Geotalea uraniireducens: one gene and its partner. The protein of the gene in region 2 interacts with the protein of the main gene of each other region in a pairwise test. Links are inferred from orthologs where the notes say so. Each region holds a gene or a part of one and is shown on either strand. Other genes may lie near its edges.

Region 1 (3,876 bases), 2.8 Mb from region 2 along the record:
GACGGCGGTCTTGACCGGGATCGGGTTGCTCTCGATGAACATGGCGTTGGAGATCTTCAGCAGATGGAGGTGCAGCCGCCGCGCCTCATCCAGGTTGCCGGCGAAGAAGGCGTCGACCAGGTTGGCCACTTCCTTCGGCATGATGTTGGCGACCACCGAGATCACCCCCTTGGCGCCGCAGGCCATCATCGGGAAGGTGATGAAGTCGTCGCCGGAGAGGACGTCGATCTTGTCGCCGCAGAGGGCGAGCACTTCCGAGGCCTGCTGCAGCGAGCCGGTCGCCTCCTTGATGGCGACGATGTTGCCGATCTCCGCCAGCCGGGCGACCGTTTCGGGGAGGAGGTTGACCCCGGTGCGACCCGGGACGTTGTAGAGGATCTGCGGGATCGCTACCGCCTCGGCCACCGCTTTGTAGTGGCGGTAGAGCCCTTCCTGGGTCGGCTTGTTGTAGTAGGGGGTGACCAGCAGGCAGCCGTCGGCGCCGAGCTTCTTGGCGTGGCCGGTCATCTCGATCGCCTCGCGGGTCGAGTTGGAGCCGGTGCCGGCGATGACCGGGACCCGCTTGTTCACCTGTTGAACAACGATCTCGATCACCCGGTCGTGCTCCTCGTAGTCGAGGGTCGACGACTCGCCGGTGGTGCCGCACGGCACGATGGCATCGGTGCCGTTGACAATCTGGAACTCTACCAGCTCACGCAGTTTCTCTTCGTCGACGGCGCCGTTTCTGAATGGCGTGACAATGGCGACGATGCTTCCTTTGAACATATCCGTATCCTCCCTTTCGGCGGAATTAGCAATGATGGGGCGAAACAGCCAATGTGGGGCGCGAATGCCGCAGCGCAACGCAGAGCGGGCGCAACAGCGGCTATTCCGCTACAAAAACGACGGCAGCCGCTCTCCCTTGATCAAATCCTCGACCGTCTCGCGCTCGCGGATCACTTCGAAGCGGTCACCCTTGACCATCACCTCGGCGACCCGCGGCCGGCTGTTGTAGCTGCTCGACATGGCGAAGCCGTAGGCGCCGGCGGACATGAAGGCCATCTGGTCCCCCTGCTTGAACATCGGCACTTCCCGGTCTTTGACCAGGAAGTCGCCCGACTCGCAGATCGGCCCGACGATGTCGGCGACGACCATTCCGTCCTGGTCCTTGACCACCGGCTGGACGCCGTGGAAGGAGCCGTAGAGGGCCGGCCGGGCCAGATCGTTCATCCCGGCGTCGATCATGATGAAGTTCTTCTCGTCGCGCTCCTTGGTGTAGAGACAGGTGGCGACCAGAATGCCGGCGTTGCCGACGATGTTCCGCCCCGGCTCGAAGACCAGGTGCATGCCGAGGTCCTTGGTGGCGGCGACGATCTCCTTGCCGTAGTCAGCGGGGAGCGGCGGCTCTTCGGTGTTGTACTGGATGCCGAGCCCGCCGCCGCAGTCGAAGTACCGGAGATCGATCCCCTGGCTGCGCAGCGTGCCGATCATCACCTTCAGCTTCTCGATCGAGTCGACGAAGGGGTTGACCTTGGTCAGCTGGGAGCCGATATGCATGTCGATGCCGATCACCTCGATCCCCGGCAGGGTCTTGGCCCGGGCGTACTCGGCCATGGCCCGGTCGATGGTGATGCCGAACTTGGCGTTTTTGAGGCCGGTGGTGATGTAGGGGTGGGTCTGCGGATCGACGTCCGGGTTGACCCGGATGGCGATGCCGGCCTTTTTCCCCAGGCGGGAGGCGATCTCGGAGATCCGGGTCAGCTCCTGCTCCGACTCGACGTTGAACATCAGGATGCCGCTGTTCAGGGCGTACTCGATCTCGTCGTCGCGCTTGCCGACGCCGGAGTAGACGACCTTGCGCGGGTCGACGCCAGCCTTGAGCGCCCGGAACAGTTCACCACCGGAAACGATGTCAACCCCGCCGCCAAGGTTGATGAAGGTCTTCAGCACCGCCAGGTTGGAGTTGGCCTTCACCGAATAGCAGACGGTGTGGGGCACCGCGGCGAAAGCCTCGTCGAAGGAGCGGAAATGCCGCTCCAGGGTGGCCTGGGAGTAGATGTAGACTGGGCTGCCGACCTTGGCGACAATTTCCCGGATCGCCACCTCCTCGGCGTAGAGTTCGTTCCCCTTGTACTGAAAGTGATTCATGCCTTTCCTCCGTCATATGAAAATTGTATGAAAACGCATCGCGAACCGTAAACAAAAGTGGGTATTTTTACCACACGGCGTTATAAAAGTCAAAGTTTTAAGGACTTACCGCGCCCGGCCGGCACGCTGTGGCCGTCTATTCGGGGGGCGCCAGGGCAGCGCGCACCTCGTTGGAGGCGGCCCCTTCCACCGACTCCCCGTCGACGCCGATCACTTCGCGCACCAGATAGAGGTAGCTGACGCCCCGTTCGAGGCGAAGGTCTTCGAAACGACGTTCTTTCGTCGGCTGGGTGGTCAAGAGCTCCAGGGAACGGATATCGTCGCTCCGCCGCCGATAGAGGTTGTAGCCGAGGAAATCGGCCCCCGGCGCAGCCGCCGGTTCCCAGCTGAGCTGGACGCCGGTGGGGGTGGCAACCGCCTGCAGCCGCGGCGCCGGCGGTGGCACCACCATCCGCCAGCGAGCCCGGTTCGACGCCGCACTCTCGGTGCCGTCCCCCTTGAAGGCGATCACCTTGTACTGGTAGATGGTGCCGTCCTTCAGCCCGCTGTCGGCAAAGACGTAACGGTTGTTGAAGCGCCGGACGTCCTGCAGGTACTCCGGATCGACGGTCTTGAGCAGCTGGTAGGCATTGGGGCAGGATTCGCAATCCTGATCGGGAGGGAGCACCACGCGCCGGTAGAGGTGGAAGCCGGCCAGCCCCTTGAGCGCCCGGCCGGCGGCGTCGACGGTCGGCGCACTCCAGGAGACGTAGAGCCGGTCTTCTTTCTGTGCCACCTGCAGATCGGCGATCGGTGCCGGCTGGAACGCCTCGGGAGGGATCAGCGGCCCCTTCTTGCCGCAGCCGGCAACCACCCCGACGAGCAGGGCAACAAGCAGTAGTTTTTTCATCGGGGGCCTTCTCTCCATCCCTCGGCGGGCGAGGGGATATCGGGCGCCGGGCTAGCGCCCCGCCTTGATCCGTTCGATCTCCGCCTTCACCCGCTCCAGGGCGGTGCCGCCGGTGGCGGCGCGGGCGTTGACCGAAGCCTCCAGGCCGATCGCCGCGGCGATATCGGCGCCGATCTGCGGCGAGAACCGCTGCCACTCCTCGACGGTCAGGTCGGGCAGATCCTTGCCGTTGGCAATGCAGTAGGCGACGGTCTTGCCGACCACTTCGTGAGCGTCGCGGAACGGCATCCCCTTCCGCACCAGGTAGTCGGCGACGTCGGTGGCGGTGGAGAACCCCTTGGCCGCCGCGGCGCGCATCGTCCCGACGTTGACCCGCATCTCGCGGATCATGTCGGCGAAGATCTTCAGCGACCCCTTGACGGTGTCGATGGTATCGAACAGCGGCTCCTTGTCCTCCTGCATGTCCTTGTTGTAGGCGAGCGGCAGCGACTTCATCACCGTCAGGAGCGCCATCAGGTTGCCGTAGACCCGGCCGGTCTTGCCGCGGACCAGTTCCGGGACGTCGGGATTCTTTTTCTGCGGCATGATCGACGAGCCGGTGCAGAAGGAGTCGGAGAGCTCGATGAACTTGAACTCGCTGGTGGACCAGAGGATCAGCTCCTCGGAGAAGCGGGAGAGGTGCATCATCAGGATCGAGGCGGCGGCCAGGAACTCCAGGGCGAAATCGCGGTCGGAGACCGAGTCGAGGGAGTTGCGGGTCACCGCCGGGAAGTCGAGCAGCTCGGCCACGTGTTCCCGGTCGATCGGGAAGGTAGTGCCGGCCAGCGCCCCGGCGCCGAGCGGCAGGACGTTGGTCCGCT
Region 2 (4,867 bases):
CAATTCGGCTGCCACAGGGATTGGAGTTGCAGGAAAGCATGATTTTCGGCACGGCCGGGTTTACGGCAGGCCTGTCGACATGGCAACTGAGCCGCAGCGGGATCGAGCCGGGTGACGGCGAAGTACTGGTTACAGGCGCCAGTGGAGGGGTGGGGAGCATCGCCGTAGCCGTGCTGGCACAAGCAGGCTATCGGGTAGTTGCTGCCACCGGTAAAGAGCAGGAGAAGGAATACCTCCTGTCGCTCGGGGCAACGCAGGTAATCGGACGGGATGAAGTAATTGCCGGAGTAGAACGGCCCCTGATGAAGGAAAGATGGCGCGGGGTGGTCGACGTAGTTGGAGGAACAACCCTGGCTGCCGCCGTCAAGTCAACCTCTTATGGCGGCACGGTCACCTGCTGCGGGCTTGTAGGTTCTGCCGAACTGCCCCTGAACGTCTACCCGTTTATCCTGCGGGGGGTCAGGCTCATCGGGATCGATTCGGTCCAATGCCCCCGGGAACCGCGCCAGACCGTCTGGGAAATGCTTGCCGGTCCCTGGAAGCCTGCCGCATTGGCGAAAACGGCTACCGAATGCACCTTGCAGGAGTTGGAAGGGAAAATTCACACGATTCTCAAAGGAGAACTGCGGGGACGCGCCGTAATAAATCTGACGGCCAGTTGACGCCAGGGCGGGGTCAGCTCAGGCCAATGGCAGCGTAATTTCCACCACCAGCCCACCATCCGGGGCATTGTCCGCCGTCACTGTCCCACCGTGCAGGGAAACGGCTCGCTCGGTAATGGCCAGGCCGATCCCCGTTCCGCCGCTCTGCCGATCACGGGCATCGGCGACCCGGTAGAACGGACGGAAAATGCTGGTTAGAGCACCGGGGGGCACACCGGGGCCATGATCCCGGACCCGGATTCGTGCCCCCTGCTGTTCATCCGAGTCGAGAGCGATTTCGACCGCCGTCCCGGCGGTAGTATAGCGAACGGCATTACGCACCACATTTTCCAGTGCCCGGCGCAACAACTCCCGGTCGCCCAGCACCGTCAGCGATTCCAAGCGCGTCACCACCACTTTCCGGCCATGCCCTTCCGCTTCGAAATGGCCGTCGGCGGCCACTTCTTCAACGAGGGCGGGCAGTTCGACCCGCTCCTTCCCAAGGGCTTCCTTTCCTCCCTCAAGCAGCGTAAGCGTCAGCATCTCGCCGATCATCTCGTTGAGTCGCTCTGCTTCCCGTTCAATCCGGTCCAGCGAATTTTCAGCCGCCGGGGCAGCGTGCTGCCGCGCCAAACCAAGTGCGACACTGAGTCGGGCAAGGGGCGAGCGAAGCTCATGGGAAATATCCCGCACCAGCCGTTTCTGGGAAGTCAGCAGGGCTTCGATCCGTTCCGCCATCCGGTCGAAATCGCGCCCCAAATCGGCAATTTCGTCCCCCTTGTTTTTCGATCCCGCACCGACCCGGGCCGAAAGGTCGCCGGCGGCAAGACGCTGGGCCGCTGCACGGAGTCGCCGGATCGGCGCCGTCAGTCGCCATGCCAGTCCATAGCAGACTACCCCGCCGACGACGAAATAAATCGCCAGCCGGTAAACGAAATCGCGACGGAAGGGGGAAAATTTTTTCCATGCCGGGATGCCCGGCAACTCGGCAGCGGCAATGTAGTGCTTGCCTTGGGAGCTGGTCACCGGCAGAGTCATCACGAGCATGCCATTCCCGGCAGTCATTTCTCCCCCGCCTTTTTGCACTGCACGCTGCACCGCTTCACTGACTGCCGGAGGGATGTTCAGATGGGTGAGCGGCCGGCCGTCGCCGGCAAAAAGGAATCCCCACGTTTCCGGATGTCGACCTCGGATATCCGTCCCACCGGCCAAGACATCTCCCCCCCGCTCGTATGCGGCCACCGCGTTGTTGCCATAGAGAGCGAGGGCCTCGCTGAACATTCGGCGGCGCTCCTCGACGATATGGCGCCGGTGTTCGGCGAGTGGGCCGTTCTGCATACTCACCGCCAGAACGAAAAAGACGGTTCCGGAGAGAGTCATTGCCAGCCAGAACCAGAAAAACAATTTGACGAACATGGTCCGCATCGATAGCCATCCTTTTACAAATTCCCCGTAACGCCGTGTTCTCCCCGCCCGGGGATCAACGGCTCCCCGCGGGACGGGAGTAGATGTAGCCAACGCCCCGAACCGTCTTGATCCGTTCCTCATCATCAACCGCCGGCCCGAGTTTGCGGCGCAAGCTGCTCACGTGCACGTCGATGCTCCGATCATAGGGACTGAGCCGCCGCCCCAACGCCTGCTGCGACAACTCCTCGCGGCTCACAACCCGGCCGGCAGCGGCAAGAAGGATTTCCAGCAGCGAAAACTCCACGGAAGTCAGGTCCACCGCACGTTCTCCCTGGCGAACGGTGCGCGCGCCCAAGTCCAGCTCGACATCGCCAACCGCTAGCAGGCGATCCGCCCCGACATCGCTGCCGGCCGCCGGTTGCCGTTCCGCCCGCCGCTGAATGGCCCGGATTCGCGCCACAAGCTCCCGCGGATTGAACGGCTTTGGCAAATAATCGTCCGCCCCCATCTCAAGGCCGACAATCCGGTCGACATCGTCACCCCGGGCGGTAAGCATCAGCACCGGCACAGCAGACGTACCCCGGATCCGCCGCAGGACGTCGAAGCCGCTCATCTGCGGCAGCATTACGTCGAGCACCACGAGAGCAAAATCCCCCTCGAGCGCCCGTCGCGCCCCTGCCTCGCCATCATGAACGGCAGTCACGGCAAAACCTTCTGCCGTCAGGTAGTCGGTCAACAGCTCACAGAGATCGGTATCGTCGTCAATCACCAGGATATGGCTCATGGGCGGGAACTCCTTTCATTTGTCGGCATTATAGCCGAACCCCGTGAAATTCCGCTGTAAAGAAATGTAAACCATCGACAGCCCCATTTACAAATCTTTACGCGAAACACAGAACTCTTAACCCCGGTTTGCGCGGAAACGGCGTAGAGTGTTACCGTCTAGCGCCCGCCCGGGTGGAGACAAACACGAACAATTTTTGCTTGGTTGCGAGGCATCTGATGTACCATTCATTACTCACCGCCACCACACACGTCCCGCTGAGCGCACCGCTCCCGGCGCAAAGCTCTCTGCTGTTTATCGGCGCATGGAAAGATCCCGACCCGGCCCTGACAACCTACCTGCGGGACCTGGACTACCAGGTCGAGGATGTTGCCAATTGGCGCGACGCGCTCCTGCTATTCCCGCACCGATCTCCCGACATGGTTCTTCTCGATCTTGCCCTGACCGGCGTCGGCTCGCTGGCGGTTATAGTTTCAGTGCGTGAGGTCTATCAGGGGCCGCTGGTCGTGCTTGCCGACAGCAATGACGAGACCTGCCATATCCTGGCGCTGGAATTCGGCGCCAGCGACTTTCTCGGTGGCCCCGTCAGCCACCCGCTCTTAGCCGCCCGGCTGACGGCACTGCTTCGCCATGCCGGCCCGCTGCACGGCGCCCGGCAGCGGGCCACAATTGCCCTGGGAGACCTGACCATCGATGCGGGGCGACGGGAGATCACCATCCGCGAGCGCACAGTAGAACTTACCACCGCCGAGTTTGATCTGCTTTGGTATCTGGCCTGCCATGCCGGATCGGTCGTTAACCGCAACGACATCACGCTCGCCCTGCGTAATCGTGAATATAACGGCGCCGACCGCTCCATCGACATGTATATTTCCCGTCTTCGCCAAAAACTAGGGGACGACCCCCTTGCTCCCCGGCTGCTGAAAACGGTCAGGGGAAGCGGCTATCTGCTGAACAGCCACGGTCCTTAGCCAAAACGGGCCGCTCAGCCGGCGCGGCAACCATCCTCACGACTACCGTTCGCAGCCCTGACGAAAAAATTTCATTTCCCATGATGTCATTGTCGCTTTCTCGGGTAACATTGGGTAACGGCAGTGAACACCCGCTCTTCACCCGGATACCGGCATTTCTCGTCAAGACATGACCCGGAAAATTCCCCGTCAATCCGGGAGTTTCCCCTTGACGCTGGTAAAACGCCGATGATATCGTCTTTTCCGCATATGTGATCCCGTTACGACAGGCAGAGTATGAAGCGCCAAAGCCTTAAACTGCGATTCGTCGTCTCCATCGCCGTGGCGTACCTGGTGATTGGCGCGTTGACTTACGTGGTCTTCAATTTCGTTACCGGTCGGGTAGTCGACTCGCTCGGGACAAGCTTCGCCATCAAACAGGCGCTGCTGGAAAAATCGCGGCTGCTCTCCGCCCTGCAGCGGGACCTTTCGCTGTCGCTCAAACTGGGCGACTCGCCACTCCTAAAGCGCTGGGCGGTCGACGAGCACAATCGCGACCTCGGCAAACTCGCCCGGGAGGAACTGGAAAGCTATCGCCGGAGTTTCACCGGGCAGAGTCTCTTTTTCATCCCTGCCCGGTCAAGGAATTATTACTTCAGCGACGGTCCGGCCAGGAATCCTTTCGCCACCCCCCGCTACGTCCTCAATCCCGTCAATGTCAACGACTCCTGGTATTTCAGGACGATGCACGACGTGGACAATTTCGAATTGAACGTCGATTACGACAACCACTTGAACACCACCAAGGTATGGTTCAACGTCGTGATCAAGGATGCCGCCAACCGCAAGATCGGTCTCGGCGGTAGCGGCATCGATATCACGCGTTTTATCGACGAAAGCGTCAATTCCGCCGAGCCGGGGGTCGAGACGATCATCTTCAGCCGCGATGGCGCCATCGAAGGGCATCGCGACAAGAATTACGTGATCCGCAACAGCAAGGTCCGCGGCGACGGGAAGAAGATCACCATCTACGATCTACTGAGCGACAAAGCCGACAGACAGCAGGTCAGAAACGCCCTGCAGGC

Evidence for each region. Proteins that work in one complex are often made in the same cells at the same time.
Region 1: the proteins of QMN23_RS05140 (region 2) and lysA interact in binary tests that used the Escherichia coli proteins (3 or more experiments, as listed by UniProt). The link is inferred for Geotalea uraniireducens from one-to-one orthologs.

The regions. Positions count from the first base shown.
Region 1 is NZ_AP027151.1:3,917,523-3,921,398, forward strand. The notes cover bases 1-2,886. They hold lysA (diaminopimelate decarboxylase), read right to left. Parts: upstream 2,128-2,886; coding sequence 874-2,127; downstream 1-873. Other genes in these bases: dapA (4-hydroxy-tetrahydrodipicolinate synthase), read right to left, coding at 1-765; lptM (LPS translocon maturation chaperone LptM), read right to left, coding at 2,264-2,886. Also shown: more of lptM, read right to left, coding at 2,887-3,016; argH (argininosuccinate lyase), read right to left, coding at 3,068-3,876. UniProt on the Escherichia coli protein: Specifically catalyzes the decarboxylation of meso-diaminopimelate (meso-DAP) to L-lysine. Is not active against the DD- or LL-isomers of diaminopimelate.
Region 2 is NZ_AP027151.1:1,087,355-1,092,221, reverse strand. Bases 978-3,864 are described here. They hold QMN23_RS05140 (response regulator), read right to left. Parts: upstream 2,833-3,864; coding sequence 2,122-2,832; downstream 978-2,121. Other genes in these bases: QMN23_RS05135 (response regulator transcription factor), read left to right, coding at 3,051-3,803; QMN23_RS05145 (ATP-binding protein), read right to left, coding at 978-2,066. Also shown: QMN23_RS05150 (YhdH/YhfP family quinone oxidoreductase), read left to right, coding at 1-662; more of QMN23_RS05145, read right to left, coding at 681-977; QMN23_RS05130 (SpoIIE family protein phosphatase), read left to right, coding at 4,080-4,867. UniProt on the Escherichia coli protein: Response regulator member of the two-component regulatory system CpxA/CpxR which responds to envelope stress response by activating expression of downstream genes including cpxP, degP, dsbA and ppiA.